Regions from separate parts of the Kitasatospora sp. NPDC087861 genome, predicted to be linked through region 1. Evidence: riboswitches for the same ligand, from Rfam matches in the RefSeq annotation. Region 1 holds a riboswitch; each other region holds the start of a gene.

Evidence for each region. Region 1 has a riboswitch for cyclic di-AMP ahead of ACIOJE_RS24570 (LysM peptidoglycan-binding domain-containing M23 family metallopeptidase). Riboswitches for the same ligand answer to the same signal wherever they lie in the genome.
Region 2: it holds a riboswitch for cyclic di-AMP, as region 1 does, so the genes downstream of both, ACIOJE_RS21215 (NlpC/P60 family protein) here and ACIOJE_RS24570 (LysM peptidoglycan-binding domain-containing M23 family metallopeptidase) in region 1, are expected to answer to the same signal.
Region 3: it holds a riboswitch for cyclic di-AMP, as region 1 does, so the genes downstream of both, ACIOJE_RS23230 (M23 family metallopeptidase) here and ACIOJE_RS24570 (LysM peptidoglycan-binding domain-containing M23 family metallopeptidase) in region 1, are expected to answer to the same signal.

The regions. Positions count from the first base shown of each region.
Region 1 covers NZ_JBIUUS010000018.1:34,756-44,708, forward strand. The annotation lists gene ACIOJE_RS24555 (HelD family protein) at 1-248, opposite strand, end outside; gene purB (adenylosuccinate lyase) at 358-1,797, shown strand; gene ACIOJE_RS24565 (MFS transporter) at 1,829-3,361, opposite strand; cyclic di-AMP (ydaO/yuaA leader) riboswitch at 3,674-3,855, shown strand; gene ACIOJE_RS24570 (LysM peptidoglycan-binding domain-containing M23 family metallopeptidase) at 3,858-4,823, shown strand; gene ACIOJE_RS24575 (APC family permease) at 5,220-6,761, shown strand; gene ACIOJE_RS24580 (DUF2470 domain-containing protein) at 6,790-7,509, opposite strand; gene ACIOJE_RS24585 (MFS transporter) at 7,699-8,916, shown strand; gene ACIOJE_RS24590 (RidA family protein) at 9,064-9,471, opposite strand; gene ACIOJE_RS24595 (IclR family transcriptional regulator) at 9,498-9,953, opposite strand, start outside.
Region 2 covers NZ_JBIUUS010000014.1:168,636-178,588, forward strand. The annotation lists gene ACIOJE_RS21190 (AMP-dependent synthetase/ligase) at 1-215, shown strand, start outside; gene ACIOJE_RS21195 (glycosyltransferase family 4 protein) at 265-1,401, opposite strand; gene ACIOJE_RS21200 (glycosyltransferase 87 family protein) at 1,611-2,975, shown strand; gene ACIOJE_RS21205 (hypothetical protein) at 3,015-4,160, opposite strand; gene ACIOJE_RS21210 (NlpC/P60 family protein) at 4,214-5,260, opposite strand; gene ACIOJE_RS21215 (NlpC/P60 family protein) at 5,488-6,633, opposite strand; cyclic di-AMP (ydaO/yuaA leader) riboswitch at 6,644-6,796, opposite strand; gene ACIOJE_RS21220 (C40 family peptidase) at 7,131-8,165, opposite strand; gene ACIOJE_RS21225 (NYN domain-containing protein) at 8,366-9,682, opposite strand.
Region 3 covers NZ_JBIUUS010000016.1:178,406-188,358, forward strand. The annotation lists gene ACIOJE_RS23205 (SpoIIE family protein phosphatase) at 1-586, opposite strand, end outside; gene ACIOJE_RS23210 (PP2C family protein-serine/threonine phosphatase) at 670-1,800, opposite strand; gene ACIOJE_RS23215 (TetR-like C-terminal domain-containing protein) at 2,082-2,651, opposite strand; gene ACIOJE_RS23220 (alpha/beta fold hydrolase) at 2,696-3,523, opposite strand; gene ACIOJE_RS23225 (YiaA/YiaB family inner membrane protein) at 3,653-3,931, opposite strand; cyclic di-AMP (ydaO/yuaA leader) riboswitch at 4,189-4,347, shown strand; gene ACIOJE_RS23230 (M23 family metallopeptidase) at 4,360-5,193, shown strand; gene ACIOJE_RS23235 (hypothetical protein) at 5,304-6,176, opposite strand; gene ACIOJE_RS23240 (GNAT family protein) at 6,219-6,791, shown strand; gene ACIOJE_RS23245 (sensor domain-containing protein) at 7,024-7,764, shown strand; gene ACIOJE_RS23250 (hypothetical protein) at 7,864-8,616, shown strand; gene ACIOJE_RS23255 (GNAT family N-acetyltransferase) at 8,653-9,099, shown strand; gene ACIOJE_RS23260 (hypothetical protein) at 9,096-9,953, opposite strand, start outside.

The DNA.
Region 1 (9,953 bases):
CGGCCGAAGCAGAGGCCGCGTTCGACGGCGTCGAGCCGGGCGGCGCGGCGGGTGGCCTCGCGGGCGCGCACCTCGCGTTCCAGCCGGGCCTGGTGGGTGCCGCCGGCGCCGGCCCCGTCGAGGGCGCCGTCGCGGGTGCGGCGGGCCTCCGCGCGGGTGCTGTCCAACCGGGCGTAGAGCCGGGTGAGGTGGGCCTGTTCGGCGCGCAGCGCCGCGGCGAGGGGCGGTTCCGCTGGAAGTCCATGCATCGGTGTGGTATCCTCGCGGTGAGAAGTTTGTCGAGCGTCACCTGACGGTCGCTCAATTGACCCAGCCTACCCGATGCGCCGACGTTCCGGCTGACCTCGGCTGTTAGGCTTGCGAAGCGTGAGCGCGAAGTCCCAGATCCCCAATGTCCTGGCCTCCCGGTACGCCTCGGCGACCCTGGCCCAGCTGTGGTCCCCCGAGCACAAGGTGGTCCTTGAGCGCCACCTGTGGCTCGCCGTCCTGAAGGCCCAGCAGGACCTCGGTGTCGAGGTGCCGGCGAACGCCGTCGCCGACTACGAGCGGGTGATCGACCAGGTCGACCTCGGCTCGATCGCCGCCCGTGAGCGAGTCACCCGCCACGACGTGAAGGCCCGGATCGAGGAGTTCAGCGAACTCGCCGGCCACGAGCAGATCCACAAGGGCATGACCTCCCGGGATCTGACCGAGAACGTCGAGCAGCTGCAGATCCGTCAGTCGCTGGAGCACGTGCGCGACCGTACGGTGGCCGTGCTGGTCCGGCTGGCCAGCCTGGCCGCCCAGCACTCCGAGCTGGTCATGGCCGGCCGCTCGCACAACGTGGCCGCGCAGGCCACCACCCTGGGCAAGCGCTTCGCGTCGATCGCCGACGAGCTGCTGGTCGCCTTCCGCCGCCTGGAGGAGCTGATCGCCCGCTACCCGCTGCGCGGGATCAAGGGCCCGGTCGGCACCGCCCAGGACATGCTGGACCTGCTCGGCGGCGACACCGACAAGCTCGCCGAGCTGGAGCGCCGGGTCGCCGGGCACCTCGGCTTCGAGAACGTGCTGACCAGCGTCGGCCAGGTCTACCCGCGCTCGCTGGACTTCGAGGTGCTCACCGCCCTCGTCCAGCTGGCCGCCGCGCCGTCCAGCCTGGCCAAGACCATCCGCCTGATGGCCGGCCACGAGCTGGTCACGGAGGGCTTCAAGGAGGGCCAGGTCGGCTCCTCGGCGATGCCGCACAAGATGAACACCCGCTCCTGCGAGCGCGTCAACGGCCTGGCCGTCATCCTGCGCGGTTACGCCTCGATGACCGGCGAGCTGGCCGGCGACCAGTGGAACGAGGGCGACGTCTCCTGCTCGGTGGTGCGCCGGGTCGCGCTGCCGGACGCCTTCTTCGCCTTCGACGGCCTGCTGGAGACCTTCCTGACCGTCCTCGACGAGTTCGGGGCCTTCCCCGCCGTGGTCGAGGCCGAGCTGGACCGTTACCTGCCGTTCCTCGCCACCACCAAGGTGCTGATGGGCGCGGTGCGCGCGGGCGTCGGCCGGGAGACCGGGCACGAGGTCATCAAGGAGCACGCCGTCGCCTCCGCCCTGGCGATGCGTGCGGGCGCCCGGGAGAACGAGCTGCTGGACCGGCTGGCCGCCGACGAGCGGATCCCGCTGGACCGGGCCGCGCTGGACGCGCTGCTGGCCGACCGGCTGTCCTTCACCGGCGCGGCCGGTGCCCAGGTCGCCGAGGTGGTCCGCCAGGTGGAGGCCGTCGCGGCCGCCTACCCGGAGGCCGCCAAGTACGCGCCGGGCGACATTCTCTGACGGTCTTTCAGCCAGCACTCCAGCCGGTGCCTCAGCCGGCCGAGGGCCCTGCCGCCGATCCGGTGGTGGGGCCCTCTTCCGTGCGCACATGGCCCGGGTCGAGCGGCGGGGTGGTGCCGCAGGACCACTCGCAGTCCGGCTCGGCTACGGGGTGGTCCGCCGGCGCGAGGACGTTGCCGCGGACGGTGGCGAAGGCGGTCAGCCCGCCGGTGACCAGCAGCCCGGCGCAGATCAGCATCGCGGTGTGGAAGGCGGAGTCCACCGCGGACGGCACCCGGTAGGCGTCGCCGCTCAGCCCGGCGAACGCGGGCAGGGCGGCGACCGCGAGCAGCCCGGCCGCGCGGGCGGCGGCGTTGTTGACGCCGCTGGCGATGCCCGCGTGCCGGACCTCGACGGCGGCCAGCACGGTGGCGGTCAGCGGCGCGACCAGCAGCACCATCCCGCAGCCCATCACCGCGACGGCGGGCAGCACGTCCGCCCAGTAGGAGGAGTGGGGGCCGGTGCGCAGCATCAGCAGCACCCCGGCGGCGCACAGCAGCGGGCCGACGGTGAGCGGGATCCGGGGGCCGATCCGCTTGCCGAGCCGCCCGGCGCGCGCCGACAGCGTCAGCATCAGCACGGTGATCGGGATCAGCGCGAGGCCGGAGACCAGCGGGGAGAAGCCCGCGACGATCTGCAGCTGCACCACCAGCAGGAAGAACACCCCGCTGAACGCCGCGTAGACGCACAGGGTGACCAGGTTCACGGCGGTGAACAGCCGGGAGGAGAAGAGGCCGAGCGGCAGCATCGGCTCGGCGGTGCGGCGCTCGACCGTGAGGAAGGCCGCGCCGAACAGCAGGCCGAGGGCGCCGCTGATCCAGACGGCGGGGGACAGGCCCTCCCCGGCAGCGGTGAGCGCGTAGGTGATCGCCCCGAGGGAGAGCGCGGCGAGCAGCGCGCCGGGGACGTCGAAGCGGCCGACGGCGCTCTCGTCCCGGCTCTCGGGGACGAAGCGGGAGGTGACCGCGACCACGGCGGCCGCGAGCGGCAGGTTCAGCAGGAAGATCCACCGCCAGCCCGGGCCGTCCACCAGCCAGCCGCCGACGAAGGGGCCGACCGCGGCCGCCACCCCGCCGAGGCCCGACCACAGACCCACCGCCGCCGAGCGGTCGTCCGGGTGGAAGACGGCCTGCAGCATGGCGAGCGAACCGGGGGTGAGCAGCGCCCCGCCGATGCCCTGGACGGCGCGGGCGGCGATCAGAACCTGGATGTCCGGGGCGGCGGCGCAGGCCGCGGAGGCGGCGGCGAACCAGACCACGCCGATCAGGAACACCCGGCGCCGGCCGTACCGGTCCCCGAGCGCGCCGCCGAGCAGGATCAGCCCGGCCAGGGTGAGCAGGTACGCGTTCAGCGTCCACTGCAGGGAGGCGAGCGTGGCGCCGAGATCGGCGCCGATCCGGGGCAGCGCGACGTTCACCACGGTGCTGTCGAGCAGCGCCATGCTGGAGCCGAGCACCGTCGCCAGAAGTACCCAGCGGCCCTGCGCGGTGCCCAGACGCAGGTTGCCGGCCTCAGAGGTGGTCACGGCCTGATCCTGCGCCCAGTGGGGTGTACGTGACAAGGGTCACCGGGGGGTGTGTTGATGGTGGGCGGTGCGTGAGCGGCCGGGTGCGCTGTGCTGGCGGGATGGGCGCAGCGTCGTGGATCAGTGGCGCCGGGTGAATGGATTGTGCACGTACAGTGCGGCGGATCATGCGGAGGGTCACCGTGGTCCGCGCAGTGGTTGCCGGTTCAAGTGATCGACATTGCTTCACTCGAATGGATGGGTTTTAGTTCAGCGACCGCCCGGCCAGCCCGGACGGATCCTCCGGGCGGAACGCCGAGTCCTGCCGCTGTCCGGTGGTTCGAACTGAACTCTGTACGGCAGGAGCGGGGGACCCACAGGTAAGTCGCCGGACCGGAACGGCACGCTCTCGCGTGACCGGATCCAGGGCCGGCTAGGGGTGAAGCCGCGCATGCGGCCGGGCAACTCCAGCCCGAACCCGACAGCTCACCTCGCAGGCGTCGGAGAGGAAAATCCCATGCCTGCTCAGGCTCGTCGTATCGCCCTGCCCCGCGCCGCCCGCATCGGCATCGCCACCGCCGTCACCGGTGCCTCCTTCGCCCTCCCGCTCGTCACCGCGATGAGCGCCCAGGCCTACACCGTCCCGGCCGCCCCGGTCGCGCAGAGCACCACCTCGACCAGTGCCGCTCCCGCCACCCAGGCCCCCGCGCAGGCGAGCTACCGCGTCGTCAGCGGCGACACCCTGTCGAAGATCGCCGACGCCAAGCACGTCGACGGTGGCTGGGAGGCGCTGTACGCGCACAACCGCACGGTCGTCGGTGGCAACCCGAACCTGATCTTCCCGGGCCAGCAGCTCGCGATCGCCGGCCAGGCCGCCGCTGCCGCGCCGTCCTCGGACGCCGCTGCGACCGCCCCGGCCAAGCCGGCCGCTCCGGCCGCCTCGGACACCGCCGCCAAGCCGAAGGCCCAGCTGGAGGTCCGGACCGAGGCCGCGAAGCCGTCCGCCCAGCTCCAGACCCAGGTGCAGACCGCCGCGCCGGTCGCCGCGGTCACCGCCACCCCGGTCGCCGCCACGTCCGGCTTCGTCGCGCCGTTGGCCAACCCGAAGCTGGGCACCGCCTACGGCGTGGCCGGCTCGATGTGGGCCTCCGGCCACCACACCGGCCAGGACTTCGTCGCCTCCACCGGCACCCCGCTGCGCGCCGTCGCCAACGGTGTCGTGGTGAAGGCCGGCAACGGCGGCGCCTACGGCAACGAGGTCGAGATCAAGCTCTCCGACGGCCACTACGCCGAGTACGCGCACCTCTCCTCGATCGGTGTGAAGATCGGTCAGACCGTCACCGTGGGCCAGCAGATCGGCCTCTCCGGCGCGACCGGCAACGTGACCGGCCCGCACCTGCACTTCGAGATCCGCAACGGCTCGGAGTACGGCTCGGACATCAACCCGGTCACCTACCTGCGGGCCCACGGCGTCGCGCTCTGACCCGTACCGCTTGAGAAGCCACCGCTGCTACGGGCGGAACGACCTCCCGGGATGGTCATGTCGGGTGACCGCTCGACCGGGTGATCGCCGCGGCAGCGGACATGGGCGCGGGACACGCCCAGGCCGGCCCGGCACACGAGACCTCTCTCGTGTGCCGGGCCGGCCAGCGCCTTTTCCGGCCGACGCCCTTTCCGATCAACGCCTTTTTCGGCCGACGCCCTTTCCGGGCAGGCTCGTTCGAGCGCGGGTGAGTGGAACCGAACAGGGCGTCAACCTGCCCGCGACCGGTCCGACGATCTGTTCTTGCGAGGCCTCTCGCCGCGCCCCGATGCTGTCGGGCAGTCGGCGCCCGGCGGTTCGGCGGGCGGTGGAGCCATGGCGCGCGGAGGAGGACGGATGGCCGTCCGGAGCGGGGAAACGGTCGACGGGCAGACCGGGGGAGGCGGGGTCGACCGGCTGAAGGCGGACTCGGTCGGCCTGGTGGGCGTGGTGTTCATGGCGATCGCCACCGCCGCCCCGATCACCGCGATGACCGGCAACCTGCCGATCGTCGTCGGGCAGGGCAACGGCGTCGGCGCGCCCGCCGCGTACGTCCTGGCGACCGTGGTGCTCACGGTGTTCTCGGTCGGGTACGTGGCGATGGCCCGGCACATCACCGCGGCCGGGGCGTTCTACGGGTACATCTCGCACGGGCTCGGCCGGGTCGCCGGGATGGCCTCGGGGCTGCTCGCGGTGCTCGCGTACATCGTGTTCGAGGCCTCGGTCATCGGCTTCTTCGCCTACTCGCTGCGCGGACTGGTCCGTTCGCAGCTCGGGGTGGACCTGGGGTGGGGCTGGTACGCGCTGTTCGGGCTGGTGGTGATCGGGGTGATGGCCTGGTTCGACCTGCATCTGACGGCGGGGCTGCTCGGGGTCGCGCTGGTGCTGGAGATCGGGGTGCTGGGCGCGGTCGCGCTGGCCGTGCTGGTGGGCGGCGGCGGGCCGGACGGCATCGTCGGCGAGGCGGTGAACCCGCTGAACGCGCTGACGGGGGTGGGGGGTTCGGGCGCTGCGGCGGCGGGCCTCGGCCTGTTCTTCGCGTTCTGCTCCTGGGTGGGCTTCGAGTCGACCGCGATGTACGGCGAGGAGTCCCGGGACCCGAAGCGGGTGGTGCCGCGGGCGACCCTGGTCTCGGTGGTCGGGGTCGGGCTGTTCTACGTGTTCGTGTCCTGGATGATCGTGTCCGGCAACGGGGTTCGGCACGCGATCGACGTGGCGAGCGGCGCGGTGCCGGGCAAGGACGGGAACAGCCTGTTCCTCGACCCGCTGGGCGCGTACCTCGGGGCCTGGGCGGTGAAGGTGTTCCAATGGCTGGTCGTCACCGGTTCGTTCGCCTGCGCGATGGCCTTCCACCAGTGTGCGGCCCGCTACCTGTACGCGATCGGGCGGGAGGGGTTCCTGCTCCCGGCGCTCGGCCGCACCCACCCGAGGTACGGCTCGCCGCACGTCGCCTCGGTGGTGCAGTCGGGGATCGCGGGCGCGCTGGTGGCGGCGTTCCTGGTGGCGGGGATGGATCCGTACGCGCACCTGTACACGCTGCTCGCGCTGCTCGGCACGATGGCGATCCTGATCGTGCAGACGCTCTGCTCCTTCGCCGTGGTGGGGTACTTCCACGTGCAGGGCAGGCACCCGGAGACCAAGCACTGGTTCCGCACGCTGGTGGCACCGCTGCTGGGCGGGGTGGCGATGGCCGGGGTGGTGGCGCTGCTCGTGCTCAACAAGGACACCGCGGCCGGGGCGGCCGCCGGGACGCTGCTGTTCCGGCTGATCCCGTACCTGGTGATCGGGGCCTTCGTGGGCGGGATCGTGCTGGCGCTCACCATGCGTCGGCGCAGCCCCGAGCGGTACGCGCGGATGGGGCGGGTGATCCTGGAGGAGGCCGCCGTCGAGCGGAATTGACGGTACGTCAGAATGTCGGTCTGCTGGTTCAGATCCGGTGGGCGGGCAGGCCGTGCTGGGTGGCGGTCAGCAGCTGGTGCATCCGGTGGCCGAAGTCCTCGGTGTCGGCGGCCGGTTCGGGGAAGACCAGGCGGACGTCGCGGTGGCCGTGCGGGTGGTCCAGGCGCAGCACCAGGCCGTGGCGGTCCAGGGCGAGCGGGCGGACGTCCGGGTGCTGGGCGAGCAGGTCCGGGTCGAGCAGGCGGGTGAGGACGGCGAGGGCGTCGGCGTGGTCGTCGGCGAGGTGGGTGAGCATGGCGGCCTCGTAGCGGGCCAGCGGGTCGGGCGTGGCGAGGGCGAGGTCGTCGGCGGTGAGCGCGCCGGTGCCGTACGGGGTGGCGAGGACGGCGTGGGCGACGTCCACGCGCAGGTGGACGCTCAGGCCGTCGTCGGCGAGGTGGGCCAGGTGCAGCCGGCCGGCCAGTGTGAGGCGGGCGCGGACCCGGTCGCGGACGGCGACGGGGGCGATGTCGGTGACGTCCAGGACGACCGCGAGCCCCTCGGTGGCGCCGGCGGCGGCGGTGGTGAGCGGGGTGCCCAGTGGGGCGCGCAGGCGCAGTCGGGAGTCGTGGACGGAGACCGGGCTCTCCAGGTCGTGGTGCTCGCCGCAGGCGCGGACGGTGAGCGAGGAGGTCGCGCTGAGCAGGCTGTGGACCCGTTCGGCGGTGGTGGGCTCGGGCACCTCGGCGTCGCGGGCGGACGGGCTCATGATGGACCTCCATTAGGTTAGGTGAGCCTAACCTAATGTCTGCCGAGGGGTGTGGCAAGTGGCGTGTCGGGGCCGTCGTCGGGTTGCTGTCGCTGGAGATAGGCAGCGCTTGCAAGCATCTGTGAACCTCCGTATTGTCGACGCTGGTAGTTGCACGCGCAAAGATATCTCTACGGAAAGCGGTCCCTCATGCCCCTCGCGCTCCTGGCACTGGCGATCAGCGCCTTCGGCATCGGCACCACCGAGTTCGTGATCATGGGCCTGCTGCCCGAGGTCGCCGGCGACTTCTCGGTCTCCATCCCCACCGCCGGCCTGCTCATCTCGGGCTACGCGCTCGGCGTCGTGATCGGCGGACCGCTGCTCACCATCCTCGGCACCCGGGCACCCCGCAAGGGCATGCTGCTGACGTTGATGGGCCTGTTCGTGGTGGGCAACCTGATCGCGGCCGTAGCGCCCGCCTTCGGGCTGCTGATGGTCGGGCGGATCGTCAGCGCCTTCGCGCACGGCGCGTTCTTCGGCATCGGCTCGGTGGTCGCCGCCGACCTGGTCGCCCCGCACAAGCGGGCCGGTGCGATCGCCCTGATGTTCACCGGCCTCACCGCCGCCAACGTGCTCGGCGTCCCGATGGGCACGCTGCTCGGCCAGCACTTCGGCTGGCGCTCCACCTTCTACGTCGTCGCCGGGCTCGGCCTGGTCGGCCTCGCCGGGATCGCGGCGCTGGTGCCCGTCCAGCCACGGGCCGAGGCCGCCCGGCTCGGCGCCGAGCTGGCCGCCTTCCGGACCCTGCGGCTCTGGTCGGCGCTCGCCATGACCGTGCTCGGCTGGGGCGGCATCTTCGCGATGTTCACCTACATCACGCCGATGATGACCGAACTGGCCGGCTTCGCCCCGAGCAGCGTCACCTGGCTGCTCTTCCTGTTCGGCGTCGGACTGTTCGTCGGCAACCTGCTGGGCGGCTGGTTCGCCGACCGCGCGCTGATGCGCAGCCTCACCGTGATCCTCGCGGTGCTCGCGGCGCTGCTGTTCGCCTTCACCTTCGCCGCGCACAGCAAGGTGGCCGCGATCGTCACCATCCCGCTGATCGGGCTGTTCGGCTTCGCGACCGTCGCGCCGCTGCAGAAGCGGGTCATGGACCAGGCGGCCGGCGCGCCGACGCTGGCCTCGGCCGCCAACATCGCCGCGTTCAACCTGGGCAACGCGCTGGCCGCCTGGCTCGGCGGGCTGGTCATCTCGGCCGGCCTCGGCTACGCCGCGCCGAACTGGGTGGGCGGGCTGCTGACCGTCGTCGCCCTCGGCGTGACGGTGTTCTCCGCGGCGCTGGACCGGCGCGGCGGCGCGGCGGGCGAGGGGCGGATCGTGGCGCACTCGGGCGCGGCGGTCGAGCAGGGCGTGCCCGTGGGGCGGTGAGCGCGGGGCACGGCGAAGGGCCCGGACGTCGGGGGTGCGTCCGGGCCCTTGCGTCGGTCATGCGGTTCAGGCGCCTTGCCGGCCGTGGGACTCGTGCGACCGTTCGTCGGTCGCGGGGCGAGTGCGACTGCCCGTCGGTCGCGGGGCTCAGGCGACGACGGCCTGGGCGTCGATCTCGACCAGCATCGGCTCCTGCGGCAGCTCGACGAAGATCGTGGTGCGGCAGGGCTTCACACCGCCGGGCTTGACGTTCTCCTCGATGAACTCGGCGTACACCTCGTTCATCAGCGGGAAGTCGGCCCGCTTGGTGAGGTAGACGCGGAACATCACCACGTCCTCGATGGTGGCGCCGCCGGCCTCGACGATCGCCTTGACGTTCTCCAGCGTGCGCCGGGTCTGCGCCTTCACGTCGCCGTGGTGGAGGTACTCGCCGGTCGCCGGGTCCTGCGGGCCCTGGCCGGAGACCTGCAGGATCGGGCCCTTGCGGACGCCCTGGGAGAACATCCAGGCGGGGGCGGGAGCGCCGTCGGTGCGGATCTCGGTCTTGTCGCTCATGAGCTTCCTTACGTTCTGACGGTGGATCAGTTCTGTTCCGGGCAACCGCAGTCGGCGGAGATGCTGCGGGTGGTGGCGAGCAGCTGCGGGAGGAGGTCCAGCACCTGCTCGTAGGGGAGGACGACGTCCGGGACGGAGATGGACGCGGCGGCGACCACCCGGCCGCTGCTGTCCCGGATCGGCGCGGCCACGCAGTTGATGAACGCCTCGTGCTCGGCGTGGTCCTGCGCCCAGCCCTGGGCGGCGACCTTCTCCAACTCGGCGAGCAGCGCCTCGGGCGAACTGAGGGTGCGCGGGGTGTGCGGGGTGAAGTCGATCCCGGCCACCACCCGGCGGCGTTCGGGCAGCGGCAGGTCGGCGAGCAGCACCTTGGAGACGGCGGCGCTGTGCAGGGCGGCGCGCAGGCCGATCCGGGAGTACATCCTGACCGGGTGCCGGGAGTCGAACTTGTCGATGTAGACGACCTCGCCGCCCTCGTACGC
Region 2 (9,953 bases), on a different contig from region 1:
AGCTGAGCCAGGACCCGGACCTGCTGGCCGCCCTGCAGGCCGCGGTGGACGACGGCAACGCGGCCGTCTCGCACGCCGAGGCGGTCAAGAAGTTCCGCCTGCTGGACACCGAGTTCTCCGAGGAGAGCGGCCACCTGACGCCCTCGCTCAAGCTCAAGCGCAACCTCGTGCTGAAGGACTTCGCCGCCGACATCGAGGCGATCTACCAGCGCTGACCGGCGGAGCCGGGCCCGCTTCCCCGCGACCGGGAGGCGGGCCCGCCGTTCACCCCGCGAGCAGCGAGGTCAGCCGCCCGGCCAGCAGGTCCCAGCGCCAGGAGCGCTCCACCCAGCGCCGCCCGGCCGCGCCCATCCGCCGCCGCAGTTCCTCGTCGCGCAGCAGCCGGACGATCCGCTCGGCGGCCGCGGCGGACGAGCCGCCCGGCACCACGTACCCGGTCTCGCCCTCCAGCACCGCGTCCGGCGCACCGCCGGAGTCGCCCGCGACCACCGGCAGGCCGGTCGCCGAGGCCTCCAGGTAGACGATGCCCAGGCCCTCGACGTCCAGCCCCCCGCGCCTGGTCCGGCAGGGCATCGCGAAGACGTCGCCGGCCCCGTAGTGGGCCGGCAGCTCCTCCCACGGCACCGAGCCGGTGAAGCGCACCGAGTCCCGGACGCCCTTGGCGTCGGCCAGCTTCTCCAGGTCCGCGCGGTACGGGCCGCCGCCGACGATCAGCAGCACGGCGTCCGGCACGTCGACGAGGATCTGCGGCATCGCCTCGATCAGGGTGTCCTGACCCTTGCGCGGCACCAGCCGGGAGACGCAGACCACCACGGGGCGGTCCGCCAGCCCGAGCCGACGGCGCACCTCGGCGCCCCCCGAGTCCGGGTGGAAGGTCGTCTCGTCCACGCCCGGCGGCAGCTGCACCATCCGGGCCGCGGCCTGCGGCCCGACCGCGCCCGCGATCCGGGAGCGGGTGTACTCGCCCAGGTAGGTCAGCACGTCGGTGCCCGCGCCGATCCGCCGCAGCAGCTGCCGGGCGCCCGGCAGCTGGGCCCAGGCGGCCTCGTGCCCGTGGGTCATCCCGAGCAGCCGCCCGGCCCCGGCGCGGCGCAGCGTGGGCGCCATCAGCCCCAGCGGGGCGGCGGCGCCGAACCAGACCGAGTCGCACTTCTCCGCGCGCAGGATCTCGGCGGCCCGCCGGGTGACCCGCGGTGTGGGAACCATCACCTTCGTCCGGTCCCGGATCACCGAAAACGGCTGCTCGGCGTCGAAGCGCGCCACCTCGGTGCCGTCCCGCCAGGTCGAGGCGTACACCACGATGCTTCCGGCGGGCTGACGCACGGCCATGTTGTGCACGAAGGCCTGGATACCGCCGGGGCGGGGCGGGAAGTCGTTGGTGACGATCAAGGTCCTGTGCATCAGTCCACGGCTCGCTCGGTCGGGGGGTGCTCGGTTACCGCTGGGTGATCCGTACGATAGGTCAACACCATGCCCCGCCGGGAACGGATCCGCGCACGGCAACCGTTTCATCCCCGGGTCAGTCCTAGTACCCGGGCGGCCGGTGGCGGCCCTGGCGTCCGTCGCACGGCGCCGCCGGTGAGGACGTCCGAGACCAACGAGGGAGCGCAGTGGAATTGGCCCCGGCCACCGAGTCCGGCTCGTCGCGCGGCCGCCTCGGCCGCCCGTTGGGGGCACTCGCCACGCTCGTCGCGACCTGGGTGGCCACCCGTACGGTCCTGGTGCTGCTGGTGACCGGTGTGCTGAAGGCACCCGGCGGGGACGTCACCGCCGACGTCTGGATGATCTACCACGCCTGGTACGGGGTGCTGCAGACCGGCACCTTCCCGTTCGACGACGTGACCTGGCAGTACCCGCCCGGCGCGGCCCTGGTGATCCTCCTGCCGGGCCTGCTGCCCTGGTCGTACCTGGTCTCGTTCTGGGTGATCTGCGGGATCGCCGACGCGGCCGCCGCCGCCCTGCTGATCCGCACCGGCCTGCGCCGGGGCCGGGCACTGACCGGTGCCTGGATGTGGGTGGTGGGCGTTCCCCTGCTCGGCCCGATGATCTACAACCGCTTCGACATCGTCGTCACCGTGGTCGCGCTGGCCGGCCTGCTGGCGCTGATCCGCCGCCCGGCGATCGGCGGGATGCTGCTGGGTCTGGGCGGCATCGTCAAGGTCTGGCCCCTGCTCGGCCTGATCGGCACCCCCTCCGGCCGCCGCACCCGCCGCTCCTGGACGCTGGCCGCGGCCACCGCCGTCTCGGTGGGCTTCCTGCTCGCGGCCGGCATGAACGGCGCCTTCGACTTCCTGGCCTTCCAGAAGGACCGCGGCATCGAGGTGGAGTCGCTCGGCGCACTGCCGCTGCACTACGCCCGGATCGCGGAGGCGTGGGACGGCAGGGTCACCATGAACTACGGCTCCCCCGAGATGCTCGGGCCGTGGGTCGGCGTGATCAGCAAGGTGATGATGGCCGGCACCCTGCTGGGCTTCGCCTGGCTGCTGCTCTGGCGTTTCACGGCCAAGCGCCGCAACGCGGCCACCATGTACGACGCGGCGCTGTGCGCGCTGCTCATCTTCATCGTGACCAGCCGGGTGATCAGCCCGCAGTACCTGGTGTGGCTGGTCGGCGTCGCGGCGGTCTGCCTGACCGTGCGCGGCACCAGCCAACGGCCGGTGGCCGGACTGATCCTGCTCGCCTGCCCGCTGACGCTGGTCGAGTTCCCGACGATGTTCACCCAGGTCCTGGCCAGCGAGCCCTGGGCGATCGCCGTGCTGAGCCTGCGCAACCTCCTGCTGCTGGCCGCCACCGTGCTCTCCTGTGTCCGGCTCTGGCGCTCCACCCGCGGCACGTCCCAGCTGCCGCCGACGGTGGTGCTGGCCGCGCCCGAGCCGGTGTCGCCCGCCTACCCGGTGCGCCCGGGCATCGCGTACGAGCAGGACCTGCTGGACGGCATCGACCGGCCCGGCCTCCCGGCCGAGCAGCGGCGCTAGGGACCGACCGGTCGCGCGGCGGGAACGGTCGGACGCTCCCTAACGCGCCAGCCCCGCGACCTCGTCCAGCCAGAGTCGGGTGAACTCGGCCAGGCCGAGCCCTAGTTCGGCCCGGAGCAGCCGGTCCAGCCGCTGCTCCCGGTCCTCCCCCGCCCCGTCTGCGGCGCCGACCGCCCGGTAGAGCACGGCCAGCCGCTCGGGCCCGTAGCGCCGGGCGACCAGCTCGCAGGCCAGCCAGGCCTGCTCGTAGGCCTGCGCGATGCCGTCGGCGCCCGCGGTGAAGGCCTGGTCCGCCGGCAGCGCGGCGGGCAGCCGGCCGGCCGCGACGTCCCGGGTCAGCTCGGGGGCGATCTGCTGCGGGCGGCGGCCGGAGCCCCGGTAGGCGGTCCAGTCGGCGACGCCCTCGGAGAGCCAGAGCGGCGTCCAGGCCCGGGTGTCGGCCCTGGTGGCGACATGGGTGGCCTCGTGGGTGACGACCACCTGCCGGCCGAAGTCGCTGAGCCGCCCGTACGCCTCGGGGTTGACCAGCACCCGGTCCGCGGGGGTGTGCCAGGGCGCGCCGGGGGCGGCCACGGTGACCGCCGCCATGCCCGTCCAGCCTGCCGGGTCGGCCTCCAGCAGTCGGGCGAACTGACCTTCGGTGGACGGCAGTTCGAGCAGCAGGCGGCCCGGCCAACCGGTGCCCCAGACCTCGCTCACGGCCGGCACCGCCCGGTCGGCCACCGCGGCCAGGGCGGTCGGGTCGGGCCCGTCGGCCAGGCCGAGCACCAGGCAGTGCGCGCCCGCCGCGGACCGGGCGGGGCCGAGGTCCCAGAGCGCCGGAGGACCGCTCGCGCTCTCCTCCCGCTCGACCCGCCAGCCGCCGTCGGCCCGGACCAGCTCGATCCGGCGCGGATACACCACGGGGTACTCGTCGTACCCGGCGACCCGGACCGCCAGGTCGGCGGCGGCGGTCAGCCGGTCCGGCCCGCCGGCCGCGCCGAGCACCAGGTTGCGGTAACCGGCCTCGACCACCGCGGGCCCGGGCCCGAACGGCAGCGCCCGGGACCGCGCGTCCAGCAGCGCGGCCACCTCGGCCCGCCGGTCCACCGCCCGCCCGGCCGGCGCCGCGGGGACGGCCGGCGGCAGCGACAGCTGGGCCAGCCCGCCGGCCGCGAGCAGCAGCGCACCGCGCCGGGACAGCACGCGGCGGTCCCCGCATATCGGCCGGGGGCCGTCGGGGTCGGACGGCGTCGGGCTCAGAGCCGGACCACCCCCGCGACCGGCATCGCGTTGACGCTCTCGTAGCGGACCTTGGCGCCCGGGTAGGGGGCGTGCACGATCACCCCGCCGCCGGCGTACATGCCGACGTGGTGCATGTCCCGGTAGAAGATCACCAGGTCTCCCGGCCGCGCTTCGGAGAGGCTGACCCGCTGACCGGCGTACGCCTGGGCCTGCGAGGTGCGCGGCAGGGTCACTCCGGCCTGCCGCCAGCTGTAGTACATCAGACCGGAGCAGTCGAAGGCGCGGGGCCCGGTGGATCCGTAGACGTAGGGCGAGCCGATCGTCCGCACCGCGGCGGCCAGCGCGGCCGCCCCGCGCTCGGAGGCGGGCGGCGCGGAGCCGAGGTCCAGCCGGTCGGTGCCGCGGGTGGCGCGCCACTCGGCGTCCCGGGCGTCCTGGACGGCCAGCCGGGTCCGCTCGGCGGCGCCCAGGCTGCTGAGCAGCCGCTGCGCCATGGCCAGCCGCTGCTGGATCTGCTGCCTGCTGTCGGCGAGCGAGCGGCGGGCCTGTTCCAGGTCGGCGAGCTTGCCGGAGGTCTCGGTGCGGCGCTGGTCGAGCCGGCGCTGGCGGGTGACCAGTTCGTGCAGGGTCTCCTGCTGCCGCTCGGCGGCCTGGCCGAGGGTGCGGGCCCGGTTCAGGTAGCCCTCCGGGTCGGTGGAGAGCATCAGCTGGACGGTCTGGGCCATACCGCCCCCGCGGTACTCGGCGCCGGCCACGGTGGCGAGGTCGCCGCGCAGCTGGTTGAGCTGGTCCTGGGCGGCGGCGACCTCGCCCTGCAGGATGGCGGTCTCACCCTGGAGGCGCTGCTGGGCGTCCTGCGCGGCGTTGTACTTCTCCGACGCCTGCTCGGCCTCGTCGTAGAGCTGCTCCACCTGCGCCTTGACGTCCTTGTGGGTGGGCGTGTCCGGCGTACCGGGGGCCGCCTGGGCGCTGCCGCCCGTCGTCACGCCGAGGGCGGTGGCGGCGGCCGCGGTCAGCACCAGCGCACGGGCGAGCAGTAGGGAACGGCGGTGCACGGGCATGGCGGCAGCGGCTCCAATCCTGCGGTGCGGCCCCGCCGCCGCACCGAAGGGGCGGCCCTCGAAGCGGGAGTCCGGTGGCAGACGTTAGCGAGTCCGGGCAACCGAGTCCAAACCCCTACCAACTCGAATATTTGACCAGTAATCGGACACCAGCCCGAGTCGCCGGAAAAGCCGCAGGCCCGGCCTTCCGTGGTGGAAGGCCGGGCCGGTCAGGACCTGAGCGGGGATCAGACCCGCACGATGGAGGTCAGCGGCATGTTGGAGACCGCCTCGTAGCGCACCGACGCGCCCGGCTTGGGGGCGTGCAGCACCTGGCCGTTGCCGGCGTAGATCCCCACGTGGTGGGCGTCGCCGAAGAAGATCAGCAGGTCGCCGGGCTGGGCCTGGGAGAGGTCCGTACCGATCCGGGTGCCGGCGTTGGCCTGCTCCTGCGAGGTGCGCGGCAGCGACACGTCGACCTGGTTGAACGCCCAGACCATCAGGCCGGAGCAGTCGAAGGAACTCGGACCGGTGCCGCCGCGGGCGTACGGGGTGCCGAGCTTGGAGGCGGCGATGGACAGCGCCGCGGCACCGCGCGAACTGCCTGCGGCCGGTTTGGGGGCCGTCGGCGCGGAGGTCTGCGGGGCACTCAGGTCGGTGCGGCTGGTGTCGCGGGAGGAGCGGTCGGCGCTCTGCTGGGCGGCGGCCTGCTGCTGAGCGGCCTTCGCGGCGGCGTCGGCCTTGGCCTTGGCGTCGGCGGCGGCCTTCTCCTCGGCCGCGCGCAGCGCCTGGCGCTCCTGCTCGGTCAGGGTGTTGAGGAGGTCCTGCGCGGCCTTGAGCTTGCCCTGGACCTCGTCCTTGGCGGCCTTCAGCTGCTGAGTGGTGCTCTCCATCTCGGCGAGCTTGCCCTGGGCCTCGGAGCGCACCTGGTCGAGCTTGCGCTGCTCCTCCTGGAGCTGCGTGAGCTGACCCTTCTGGGTGCTGCCGGCCTGGTTCAGGGTGTCGGCCTGGCTCAGGAAGTTGTCCGGGCTGGCGGAGAGCATCAGCTGGACGGTCTGGGATATGCCGCCGTTGCGGTACTGCTCGCCGGCGATCTCGGCCAGGCCGCCCTGCAGGTCGGTCACCTGCGCCTGCTGCCGCGCCACCTGGTCCTGCAGGCCGGCGACCTGCTTCTGCAGCTGCTGCTGCTTCTCCTGGGCGCCGTTGAGCTTCTCGGTCGCGACCTCGGCCTGCTCGTAGAGCTGGTCGACCTGCTCCTTGACCTGGTCCTTGGTCGGCTGCGGGTCCGCGTGGGCACCGGACTGCGCGGACATGGCGACCGCCGCGGCGGCGAAGCCGGTCAGGATCGACACCCGGGCGCGGCCGGCGGGCTTGGGACGACGATGGGACGCCACGAAGGCGGACTCCTTCTTCCTGCGCCGCCTACCGGGTGAGCTGACGGGTTCGGGCCGGAAGCATGCCCTACGACGCCTCACGGCCGTTCCACCGGCCGACCTGGCGCCGATTCACCCCGGAGGAACGTGGTTCCCCGGCTCCGCTCGACAGCGCCCCCGACTGCTGGGCTCCCCGTCGGGCAGGCACACGGCCCGCCCCGCTGCGTCGCGAACTCGACGGAAACCACCGCCGCCACCCCGGCTGGGCGATCGACAGTGCGGTGGTTCGAAGCACGACCCTAGTAACTGAACCGTGATCCGTTCAAATCCTTGTCAGAAAAAAGACGGAAGAAGACCAAAGTTCTTTGGTGAATATGACAGATGGTGATCACTGCCACACGCAAAGCTGATCGTCTTTCACGATGTGCTCGCCCGGCGGGCAAACCCGAACGCCACCCCCCGGTCGGAGGGTGGCGCGGATCACAGGCCCGGGCGGGGCCAACGGGCGTGTCGGGCCGTCAGACCCGGCGGATCGTGTTGATCGGCATCGCGTCGGCCTTCATCACCTTCACCACGTCGCCGGTGTGCGGCGCGTGCACCACCATGCCGTTGCCGATGTACATCGCGACGTGGTGCCGGTCGGGGCCGTAGATGACCAGGTCGCCCGGCTGGGCCTGGTCCAGCGTGACCCGGGTGCCGACGTTGCCCTGCTCCTGCGAGGTGCGCGGCAGCGAGATGCCGGCCTGGCCGTACGCCCAGACCATCAGGCCCGAGCAGTCGAAGGTGCTCGAGCCGGTGGCGCCCCACACGTACGGCGAGCCCTGCTTGCTCATCGCCTTGGCGACGGCCACGCCCGCGTAGCCACCGGCCTGCGGGAGGCTGCCGAGGTCGGTGCGCTCGCTGCCGCGCGAGGCCCGGTCGTCCTGCGTCTGCTGGGCGCGCAGCGCGGCGCGCTCCGAGGCGCTGAGCGAGTTCAGCAGGTCCTGCGCGGCCTTGAGCTTCTGGTTGACGTCCGACTTGGCCTGGTTCAGGTCCTTGGTGGTGGAGTCGAGCGAGGCCAGGACGGCGGCGGCCTCCGTCTTCTCCTGGTCCAGCCGGCGCTGCTGGTCCAGCAGACCCTTGAGCGCCTCGGTCTCGCTGGTGCTGGCCTGCTGGACGGTGGAGGCCTTCTCCAAGTAGCCGGACGGGTCGGAGGAGAGCATCAGCTGGACGGACGGGTCGATCCCGCCGGTGCGGTACTGCTCGCCCGCCACCCCGGCCAGGCCGGTCTGGAGCTGGGTCATCTGGTCCTGGCTGCGGGCCACCTGGTCCTGCAGCTGGTCGGCCTGCTTGCGGAGCTGGTCGGCCCGCTCCTTGGCGCCGTTGTACTTCTCCGCCGCCTGCTCCTGATCCTGCTGGAGCTGGTCGATCTGCGCCTTCACGTCGCTCTTGTTCGGCTGGGGCGCGGCATGCGCGGCGACCTGCGCGGAGAGTGCGACCGCAGTCGCAGCGGCGGCGGTGAGCACGGAGACCCGCGCGCGGCTCGGCTGCTTGGGACGGCGGTGGGAGGCCAAGGGAACTGCTCCTTCTTCCATCGGCCTCACCCGATCAGGTGAGAATCCGGAAAATAGGTTTGACGCCAGACCCTAGTGAAGATCTACGCGTTTTGCCACTCCCCCGAAGGCGTGAACTCCATTTCCCCCGCTGAATTCACGGGATGTGCACACCCTCGCAAACAGGGCGCTGACCAGGCATCATCCCGCCCGGACAGTGGTCAGGGCCGGGCCAGCCGGTTCAGCAGCAGAACGGAGGCCACGGGGCGCGCGCCCGCCTTCCGCACGCCCTCCGCGACCTCCCGGTCGGTGGATACCACCACCACCGGCCGGCCCTGCGGTTCGGCCCGCACCAGACGACGGATCAGCTCGTCCGCGGTCTCCCCGGTCCGACTGAACCGTACCCGCACACCGCGCGGTGGCGCCATGATCACCGGAACGTCCAGGTCCTGCCCGTCGAACACACAGGTGACCTCCGCCTGGGTGCGCTGGGCCAGCATCGCCAGCCCGCCCAGCAGCCGGATCCGCTGCTGCTCCAGCGGCAGCGCCGGATAGCCGGTCTTGGTCACGTTGTAGCCGTCCACCACCAGGTGCACCTGCGGGATCGCCAGCAGCTGGTCCAGCAGCGCCGGATCGTCGTCGGCCAGGCCGCGCCGGGCCACGTCGTGCGGCGAGGCCGACTCCGGCACCACCGCCTCCACCAGGTCCGCCGGGCGGATCTGCGAGACCGGCAGCGCCAGCTCCCGCTGCAGCCCCTGTGCCGACTGCAGCACGGTGTCCAGCAGCAGCCGCAGCCGCATGTCCTCGACGCTGCGCCCCTCGCGGGCCGACCGGCGGCCCTGCTCGGCGGCGGTCTCCAGCTCCCCGACCCGGTGCCGCAACCGCCGGGCCTCGGTCTCCGCGGCGCCGCGCTCGGCCGCCGCCTGCGCCTTCGCGGCCTCCAGCTCCCCGGCCACCCGCCGGGTCTCGGCCTGCGCCCGGCGGGTGTCGCTCTCCAGCGAGCGCACCTTCTTGCGCAGCGACTCGGCCTCCCGGCGGACGTCCTCGGACTCCGCGCGCTGCCGGTCCAGGTCCGCCCGCGCGGCGGCCCGCAGCTCGGCCAGCTCGGCCTGCAGCTTCTCCACCAGCCGGGCGGCCTCGGCGACCGCGCCCTCGGCACCGGCCCGCTCGGCCTCCTCCCCGGCCTCGGCGACCAGCCGGCTCCAACCGGCCGAGCGCACCAGGTAGGCGGCGGCCGCGACGTCCATCGGATCGGCGGCGCCCGGGACACTGCCCGACTCCAACGCCTTCACCAGGTCCGGCTGGCCCAGCCGCAGCCGCTCCGCTATCCGCACCCGGAAGGCCGGCTCCGACTCCAGCGCCGCGGCCAGCGCGGTGGCCGCGTACTTGGCCCGCCGGGCCGGGGTGAACTTGACGTACTGGCGCAGGCTCTGCGGCAGCTCGCCCTGCGGCAGTCCGCCGAGCGCGTCCGAGGCCAGGCCGACCACGCGCCGGCGCACGCCCTCGGGCAGCGGCCGGTCGAGCTTCTCGACGGCCAGCTCCGCCTCCGCCGACCCGTCGGTGCCACCGCGCTCGCCGGAGTCCGCCGCCCCGCCGGGGGCCGCGGACTCGGACGGGGCCGCGTCCGCGGCCGGCGCCTGCGCGTCCGCAGCGGGCTGAAGCCCCTGCGCTTCGGCGGGCTCCCTCGCTGCGTCCACCACGTCCTCGGCTCCGATCCTGGTCCTACGGGGCACGGCCCGCGGCCGCCGCCCCTGTCGTCACGTTCTGTGCGTCCTGTCTGTATTGTCCCAGTGCGGTGGCCGGGCGCGC
Region 3 (9,953 bases), on a different contig from region 1:
GCGTCTCGGCCGGGCCCCGGGGTATTCGGGCGTCCGCGTGGTCGAGCAGGTGGGACAGCCGGTGGGCGCAGGCCTCGCCGATGGTCTCCAGGACGTCCAGGTCGCGGTGGGGGACGGTGCCCCGGTGGGCCAGCGCGAGGGAGAGGACGCCGACCGGCCGCTCGTCGACGATCATCGGCAGGGTGATCACGGCGACCATTCCGGTGCCCATGCCGGCGTTCTTGTTCGGGTAGTCGATGCTGGTGTGCTCGGGGCTGAGCAGGTACGGGCGGCGCAGCCGCAGGGCCATCGCGGCGGGCAGGTCACTGGCCGGATCGACGGTGCTGTAGCGCTCGTGGGCCCAGTCCGGAAGCCCGTGCGAGGCGGTCAGCCGGAGCATTCCGACGGAATCCAGCAGGTAGAGCGCGGATCCCTCGCCGGTGATCCAGCCCGGGCCCTCGGCGAGGACGGTGCCGAGCAGGTCGGCGGCGGTGGTGCAGCCGAGTAATAAGCGCACACAGCGCATGGCGCTGCGGGCGGTGGGACTGCTGCGCGGCGTCCGGCTCTCGTCCTCGGAGGGGGAGGCCCACGGCGAGGTCAGGTCCATCGGGATACCCGGCCTTTCCGCTCCGAGGGGGTGGGTGCCCTAGGGGTGCCCGAACGGGCACTTAATTCTTAATACCTCATTTCTCAAGCGGGTGCTGGAGCGGCCGAATGGGGGCCCAGGCGTCTCACCAGCACCAGCGTCCGGTCGTCCGCCGCGTCCGGCGCCACCGTCCGGACCAGCCGCTCCGCGGCACCCCGGGTGAGCTGCTGCTGCGTCCGCCAGGTCCGCACCACCGGCTCGGCCGCGGCCAGCAGCCGGCCCACCCCCTCGTCCAGATCCCGGCCCGGCACCTCCACCACGCCGTCGCTGAACAGCAGCAGCGAGTCGCCGCGCCGCAGCCGTCCCGACACCGCCGGATACGGCGCGCCCGACACCAGGCCCAGCGCCGGGCCGCCGTGGCCCGACCGCTCCCAGCCGCCGCCGTCCGCCCGGCAGTACTGCGCGGGCGCCGGATGGCCGGCGTTGAACAGCCGGTAGTCGCCCGTCGCCGGCCGCAGCGCGAGGTGGACGGCCGTCGCGAAGTCGTCCTCCCAGCCCATCCGCATCAGGTGGTCGTTGGCCGCCGGCAGGAACGCCTCCGGCGGCACCCGGCCCAGCAGCATCGCGAACGCGCCCGACAGGTGCGTCGAGCGGGCCGCCGCCCGGCTGCCCTTGCCCGACACGTCCACCAGCACCAGCTCCAGCAGGTCCTCCTCCGGACGGTGGGCGCACAGCAGGAAGTCCCCCGAGAACGAGGTGCCGCCGGCCGGTGCCAGCGCACTGTCGAAGTGCCAGTCCAGCAGCCGCTCCGGAAGCCGGGCCAGTGCCCGGGTGTGCTCGGCCAGCTCCAGCAGCATCGAATCGCCCTGCGTCCCGCGCAGGCCCAGCTGGTGCCGGAACCGGTTCGCGGCCAGCACCGTCACCCCGGTCGCGGCCAGCACCAGGGTCACCCCGATCCGCACCCCGCGCGGGTCCTGCACCACCGCGCCCAGCACACCACCCGCCAGTGCCACGCACACCAGCACCAGCAACTGCCCGCGCCGCAGCAGCAGCCCGCCGACCACCAGCGGCAGCACCAGCGCGGACGGCGGCCAGCTGTACGGCAGCGCGATCGGCAGCAGGCCCAGCACCGCCGTCAGCCCGAGCAGCACACCCAGCGCGTTCCGTTCCGCCCGCGCGTCCCCGTCCAGCAGTCGCCGGTACCACCGCCGCGCCCTCGCCAGCAGTGCGGGCACGTGGACCTCCGCCAAGGGGTCGGCGGTCCCCGGTCATGACCACCAGTCAGCCCGGCCACACTAACCCGTCCACCCCCACCGCCCCCGACAACCAGTTCGACACCACCCCGCCATCCCACCCCCACCCGCCACCAGAAGTCGGCCCCGCCGACTTCTCGTCCCGGCCCGATCGTGCGTGTGGGCCCGCCGGCCATGTCAGGTGCGCTTCGCGCTTGCCTTGCGCGAGAAGTCGGCGAGTCCGACTTCTCGGTCTGTTGCGCTGGCCGGGGAAGTCGGTGGGGTCAGGGGGTGGGCCAGGTGCGGAGGCCGGTGGTGAGGACGGTGATGAGGCGGTTCTGGGTGGTGGCCAGGTCTTCGGCGAGTTGGAAGCCGCCGCCGATGGAGAGGGAGGCGAAGCCGTGGGCGACGGAGCGGACGGTGCGGGCGGCGTGGATCGCCTCCGCGCCGTCGAGGCCGTACTCCCGCAGGACGGCGATGATCACCCCGACCAGCCGGGCCGCCGCGTGGGTGAGGTCGTCGTCGGGCTGCGGGGCCTGGGGGAGGGCGGTGTAGCGGTGCGGGTGCTCGGTGGCGTACGCGTGGTAGGCGCGCAGGACGGCGGCGACGGCGTCGTCCCCGCTGCGGCCGACGGCGGCCTCGGCGAGCCGGTCGGCCAGTTCCTCGGTGACCCGGACGGCGATCAGCCGCCGCAGTTCGGCGAGGCCGCCGCTGACGTGCTTGTACAGCGACGGGGTGGCGACCCCGGCCCGGGCGGCGACGGCGGCCAGGGTGAGGGCGTCGAGGCCCTGCTCGTCGATGAGGGCGAGGGCGTGGCCGACGACCTGGTCGGGGGTCAGTCCTACTCGGGGCATGGGTGCGGTCTCTCCGGTGGAAGGGGCGGCGGGGCCGGGTCGGCTCAGGCGAGTTCGGCGAGGAAGGGCAGCAGGGCGTCGGCCGTGGCCTGCGGGTTGTCGGCCATCGGGTAGTGCCCGGACCCCTCGATCATCACCTTCCGGGCGCCCAGCGCCGAGGCCTGCCGGTCGGCGACGACCTCCGGCTTGGGGAAGTCGGGGTCCTTGCTGCCCATGACGACGAGCGCCGGGCAGCGGACGGCCTCGGTCCAGCCGACCGGTGCGGAGTCGCCGGCGACCTGCCCGCGGGTGGCGGTCTTGCGGCCGGGGGTGCGCAGCGCGGCGACGAGTCCGTCGACGTACGCGTCGAAGTCGGCGGGCTTGGCGCCGGGGAAGGCGAGCTTGCGGTGGTACAGGCCCCAGAAGGCGGGCCAGTGGACGAGCGCGGCGCCCATGGCACGGACGACGCCGCGCATCAGGGCGTTCGGCGGCGGGTTCTCGATGAAGGCGTCCAGCAGGGTGATGCCGGCGACGCGGGCGGGGGCGTCCCCGGCGACCTTGACGACCGTCGCGCCGGTGTAGGAGTTGCCGACCAGGACGGCGCGCTCGATGCCGAGGTGGTCGAGCAGGGCGAGGACGTCGGCGGCGATGGCGGTGGGGGAGTAGTCGTCCCAGACGATCGAGGATTCGCCGAAGCCGCGCAGGTCCATGGTGACGACCCGGTGGCCGGCGGCGGTCAGCAGGGGGCGGAGGTGCCGGTACGCGGCGCGGGTGTCGAGCATCCCGGGGAGCAGGACGACGGGGGTGCCCTCGCCGTGCCGGGTGTCGTCGTAGGCGATCCGGCCGCCGTGGACGTCGAGGTACTGGGTGCTGGGGGCGCTGGTGGCGTTCATGGTGGGCCTCCTGGGACCGCCGGTGCGGGTCATCGGCCGTTCTGCCGATAGCCATAAAGCTAAGGCTAATAGCCTTAGCCGTCAAGCTCTCGGCAGGCAGTCGGAGTGCCGACCCTCGGAGTCCGCCCCTCAGGCCCCCTCGACCTTGAACGGGTCGTGTTCGCTGAGCAGCTTCTCCAGCCGGGCCTGGTCCACCCGGGTGACGATCTCGTTCGTCTCCTGCCGGTCGCGGATCACCTTGGCCAGCGTGAAGGAGGAGGTGACGGTGTAGAGGAGGCCGATGCCGAGGAAGGCCCGGGTCCAGCCGCCGACCGGCAGGTAGGCGATTCCGACGGCGAGGGCGCTGCCGGACAGCGCGAAGGACAGTACGGCCTGGAGGTGGTACGCGGCCGTCGTGCGTGACTGCATCGGTGCGTTCATGGCGCCAGAATGCGGCGGCGCGGCCGGGCCGCACATGAGTAGGAGTACTCAGGTGGGGGGTCGTTCGTTGACGTCCGATCATGTTAGGTGGCGTCAATGGTGGTCAAGGGTCGCAAAACGCCCATCGTGTCCCAGATTGCCCCGCCCGTCTCCGGTCGTCCCGAGCGAACGGCTTGGAATCAGGGCCTCCTAGGATTAACGTTTGATAACGCAGCGCGGTCGTCAACGCCGTACCCAGACGGCACCGTGCGCCGTCGCCTAATCCCGCCGGCCGGCCTCCGGGCAGGTCAGGGAGCCGGGGAACCACGTTCCTTGGGGTGAATCGGCAGGGCTCCGGCCCGGCCGTAGGAGACCTTCCTGCTCCGAACCCGTCAGCTAACCCGGTAGGCGCGAAGGAAGGAAAGGAGCGCGCCTCCGTGGCGTCGACGCACACCCCGGCACACCCGGCCGGCCCCGCAGCCGGTACCCAGCTCCTCGACCACCCCGGCTCGGACAGCCCCGAGCACTCCGGCCCGGACGTCGAGACCAACCGGCACCGGATGCCGCGTCAGACCCGTGGGGCCTCCCCGCTGCTCGGCGTCACTGCCGTCGCCGCGACCCTGGGCGCCACCGGCTTCGCCTCCGCCACCCCGGCTGCCGCCCCCGCCATCGAGGCCCCGGACGAGACCCCGGTCGCGCTCTCCGCCGACCCCGGCCTCGCGCTCGCCGCCCGCATCCAGCAGCAGGCCGACAGCCAGCGCACCGCCGCCGAGGAGGGCGCCCGCGTGCAGGCCGCGAAGGAGGCGGAGGCCAAGGCCGCCGCCAAGGAGGCCGAGGCCAAGCGGGCCGCCGACGAGGCCGAGCGGGCCAAGGCCGCCGCCCTCACCCTGCCGGTGCGCGACTACAACCTCTCCGCCCACTACGGCCAGAGCGCCCGCTACTGGGCCCACCTGCACACCGGCCTGGACTTCGCCGCCGACACCGGCACCCCCGTCTACGCGGTCGGCCAGGGCACCATCACCTCGGCCGGCTGGTCCGGCTCGTACGGCTACCGGATCGTCGAGACGCTGCCCGACGGCACCGAAATCTGGTACTGCCACCTCTCCTCGATCATCAAGGGCTCCGGCAAGGTCGGCTCCGGCCAGCAGATCGGCAAGGTCGGTGCGACCGGCAACGTGACCGGCCCGCACCTGCACCTGGAGGTCCGCCCCGGCGGCGGCGCCCCGGTCGACCCGGAGACCTGGCTCCAGCAGCGCGGCCTCAACCCCTGACGCACCCGCGAAGCCCCGGCCGCACACCGCGCGGCCGGGGCTCCGTCACATCACGCCCGGACGCGCCGGGCTCAGACACGCCGCGCCCGCACACGTCACTCCTGCACACGTCACTCCTGCGCCAGCCCCGCCAGATACGTGTCGATCTCCTCCTGCCCCGGCTCCGGTGCGAGGTCCGGGAACTCCGTCACCAGCAGCCGCGGCAGCCCGGGCGCCGTCCACTCCCCGTACAGGTCGAGCGCCGCCTCCGCCGCCGCGTCCTCGAACTCCCCGAAGTCCCCGGCGAGTTCGTCCGGCATCGGCCGGCCCAGCGCGGTCAGCTCGGCCAGGTTGCGGTAGCTGCGCCGCATCAGGCCCTGCTCCAGCAGCCGGCGCGCGCCATCGGTGGCCATGCCGACCGACAGCACCCGGGCCGGGCCCCAGCCCTGCTCGTCCACCTCGTCCAACCAGCCGGCCTGCCCCAGCGCGGCGAACGCGGCCAGCCGCTCGTCCTGCGTCAGCTCCCGGAATCCGGCCAGCCAGGCCCGGACCTCGGCCTCGTCCGCGACGTCCACCCCGTGCGCGTGCAGCAGCAGCGCGTACAGCCGGGGCCAGGTCACCAGGTCGGCGCGGCGCAGCAGCCCGGCCGCGACCTCGCCCTGCCACTCGGCCTCGGCGTGCAGCCGCTCCTGGCGCTTGGCGTTGAGGCGCTTGGCCGCCCGCTGGTGGTCGACCACCAGCCGCACGGCGGCGCCGTACGCCAGCGGGTCCGCCTCCGGCTCGGGTTGGACGTACAGGTAGAGCCGCTCGTACAGCAGGTGTTCCACCGCGGTCGAGGTCAGTTCGGGCCAGCCGTCGTGCATCCTGCCCTCGCCCAGCTCCAGCAGGGCCAGCACCGCGCGCAGCGGCGCCTCGGCCACCGGGGCGCGGTCCTGCGCCGCCGCCCAGGCGAGCAGGTCGGCGGCCCTGGTGCGCGGGGCGAGTCGCAGGTCTTCGTCGTTCATAGCTCGAACGGTAGCCGCTGGCCGGGGGTAGGGTCGGCTGCCATGGTCCCCGTCCGACTCACCGGCCCCCGCCTGGCCATCCGCGAGTACCACCACACCCCCGGTGACGTGGACGCGCTGTACGCGCTGTTCGGTGACCCGGAGGTCACCCGGTACCTCCCCTTCGATCCGCGCGACCGCGAGACCTGCGCCGACCAGATCGAGCTCTACCTGGAGGAGGCGATGGCGCCGGAGCGGGACACCTACCGGCTCGCCGTCACCCGGCGCGCCGACGCCGAGGACCCGGCGGACGCCGCGCCGATCGCCCACGCTTCCCTCACTCTCGGCGGGTACCGCTCCGCCCACCTCGGCTACGTGCTGGACCGCGAGGTCTGGGGCCGCGGCTACGCGGGCGAGATCGCCGGGCTGCTCTGCGACCTCGCCTTCGGCCCCCTCGGGCTGCACCGGCTGGCCGCCCGGGTCGACGTGGACAACGCGGCCTCCGCCAAGGTGCTCACCCGGCTCGGGTTCCAGTGGGAGGGGCGGGTCCGGCACGACCTGTGCAAGGGCGGCGTCTGGTCCGACTCCCACCTGTACTCGCTGCTCGCCGACGAGTGGCCGGGCGCGGACGGCTGACGACCCGCGGGGACGGCCGCCCGGCTCTCCCTGCCCGGCCCTCCCCGACCACCCTCCCCGACGACCGTCCCCGACCACCCGCGCAGACCGCCCGCCCCGCCCGAGGCGGACCCGAGACCGGCCCGGGGGTTAACCCCACCCCTGATCCGCCAGGCCTCCGGATCCTCCCCGGCTCGCCGTCCGGCCAGACTGGGAGCATCAGCCACCGAGAACGAGGGACCGAGGCCGGGACATGATCAGCAGCCGAAGCACGCTGGACCGCGAGTGGGACGTCCTCGGCGGTTACGGCGACGACCAGCGCTCCACCCGGGCCCACCGGACCGAGCAGCCGCCGGCCGTCTGGTGGGCGCCGTTCTCCGCCCACTACTACCGCGAGATCGGCTACACGCTCACCGGTCTGCCGGTGGCGATCGTCGGCTTCGCCCTCGCGACCACCCTGTTCTGCGTGGGGATCGGCACCTTCGTCACCGTCCTCGGCGTGCCCGTGCTGGCCGCCCTGACCTCCGCCGCCCGCGGCATGGGCCGGCTGGAGCGCGCCCGGGCCCGCGGCATGCTGGCGCTGGACGTGCCCGGCCCGGCGCCGGTGCGCCAGGTCCGCCAGGGCGCCTGGGGGGCGATCACCGCGCGCCTGGCGGACGCGGCCGGGTGGAAGGCCGTGCTGTACCAGGTGGTGATGCTCCCGTGGGCGATCTTCAGCTTCGCCCTGTCGCTGGTGTTCCTGGTGCTCGGCTGGGCGATGGCGCTGTATCCGCTCTACCACTGGGTGTTCCCGACCTTCACCACCTGGCGCGGGTACCGGCTCTTCGACTTCTACGACAGCGACCACGTCCGGCACCTCTACTACGTCGAGGGGGCCTGGCAGATCGCCGCGTTCTCACTGACCGGGATCCTGCTCGTGCTCTTCACCGCGCAGCTGGTCCGGGGCCTGACCAACGTGAACCGGGCCGCCGCCCGTGGCCTGCTCGGCCGCTGAACCCGCTGAACCCGCTGAACCCGAAGGCCCCACCGGCCCCACCCGCGCCCCGGACGTACTCCGGATGCGGGCGGGGCCGGCCCGTGTTCGGATGGCCGGGTGTCCGCCGTACACACCCCCGCCGACCCGAGCGCCGTGGGCCGGGACATCCTGGTCACCTCCCGTCCGCTGGACGAGTACTGCGCCCTGTTCGACCTCACCCGGTCCCAACTCGCCACGCTGCCAGGGCCGTTGCTGGACTGTCCGGGCGGCGCGGCCGGCCTGGCCGCCGAGGCGCGTCAACTCGGCTGCCGGGTCATAGCCGCCGACCCGGCGTACGCGCTCCCCGTGCCCGAGGTCGCGGCCCACGCGCTGGCCGCCCGGGCGTCGATGGCCGCCGCGCTGGTCGCCCGCCCGCACCTGTACCCGGCGCCGCGCCCCTGCCGGTCGGACCGCTACCTGCGCAGCTGGGACCGCGCCCGCCGGCTGTTCGCCGCCGACTCGGCCGCGCACCCCCAGCAGTACGTGGCCGCTGCGCTGCCCCGACTGCCGTTCGCGGACGGCGCCTTCGCGCTCACCCTGAGCGGCTACCTGATCTTCGCCTACCCCGAAGTGTTCGGCCCCGAGAGGCAGTTGGAAGCCCTGCTGGAACTGGTCCGGGTCACCTCCCCGGACGGCGAGGTCCGCGTCCAACCGCTGCACGACGGTCGTGGCCGCCGCTGCTGCCACCTCGACCCACTGCGGTACGCGCTCGGCGAGCACTGTGTCGCCAGCGAGATCCGCCGCTTCCCCCGCCCCGAGGACGGCCGCACCCGCCGCGTCCTGGTCCTGCGGGCAGCCGACCGCCGACGTCGGGACACCCTCGGAATGTAATGGCTGCTAGGTCACTTCACCACTATACTCGAACGCGTGATCGAAACGACTGTCAGGCGCGCCCGAGCGGCCGACGCCGACCGGCTCACCGAGCTGATCCAGGACTCCGCCACCTACCGCGGTGACTACGCGGCGATGATCGACGGCTACCGGGTCACCCCCGAGTACATCGCCCGGCACGAGGTGTCCCTGGCCTCGGACCCGGCCACCGACCACCTGCTCGGCTTCTACGCCCTGATCCGCGAACCGGCCGAACTCGACTTGATGTTCGTCGCCGACCCGGCCCAGGGGCGAGGCGTCGGGCAGCAGCTGATCGCGCACATGCTGGAGCGCGCCCGCGAGGCCGGCATCACCGCCGTCAAGGTGGTCTCCCACCCGCCCGCCGAGCGCTTCTACCTGCGGATGGGCGCCGAGCGCGTCGGCACCTCCCCCGCCCGGGGCCGGATCACCTGGGACCGGCCCGAACTGCGCTTCACCGTCTAGCCGTTCTCCACCGGAGGCGCCGCCGAAGACGTCTCCACCAGGGGCGTCTCCGCCGAAGGAGCCGCCACCGGGGGCGTCTGCGCGGTGGCCGTCCCCGCAGGGTCCGGCGCCGTCGACTGCACCGGAACGAAGGCCGTCGCCTCCAGCCGGGACAGTATCTTCTCCGCCAGCCAGCTGCGGTCCGACCCGTACGGGATCCCCTCCGGCAGCATCAACTGCCTGGCCACCGCGTCCCGCAGCCGCTGCGCCTCGGCGCCGGGCAGCCGGGAGAGCAGGCCCCGGGCGGCCAGCAGCGCGTGGTACTGCTCGAAGCCGGAGCGCGGCCGCTCGATCGCGTCCAGCACGCTCGGCAGGTCGGCCAGCGACGGGTCGCCCTGCATCAGCGCGAGCGCCTGGATCCGCCGGCCCTCGGAGCCGTCCGCGTACAGTGCCCGCACCTGGTCGGCGTTCAGCGCCGAGCGGCGCGCGGTCGAGCGGACCTCGGCCACCACACCGTCCGGCCCGGACGACGCCGAGGACGCGGGCGGCAGCTGCGCGGCCAGCGCGCCCGGCTGCTCCGCGCTGCCGCCGAGCAGCCCGAGGTGCTGCATCGCCCGGACCCGCAGGTCGTCGGCGCCCACCTTGTCGCCCCGCCGGTCGCGGTCCTGCCCGGCGAGGAAGAGGTCCAGCGCCTGGTCGGCGTCGTTCAGCACCTGCGGCAGCGCGAGCCGGGTCACCAGCCAGCCGGCCAGGAAGCCGAAGACCAGGAAGTACAGCACCAGCGCCGCCGCGAACGGCACCGCGGAGCCCTCCCCGCCGAGCGCGGGCGCCAGCGCCGTACCGAGCTGGTGCAGCCGCTCGCCGAGCGAGCCCAG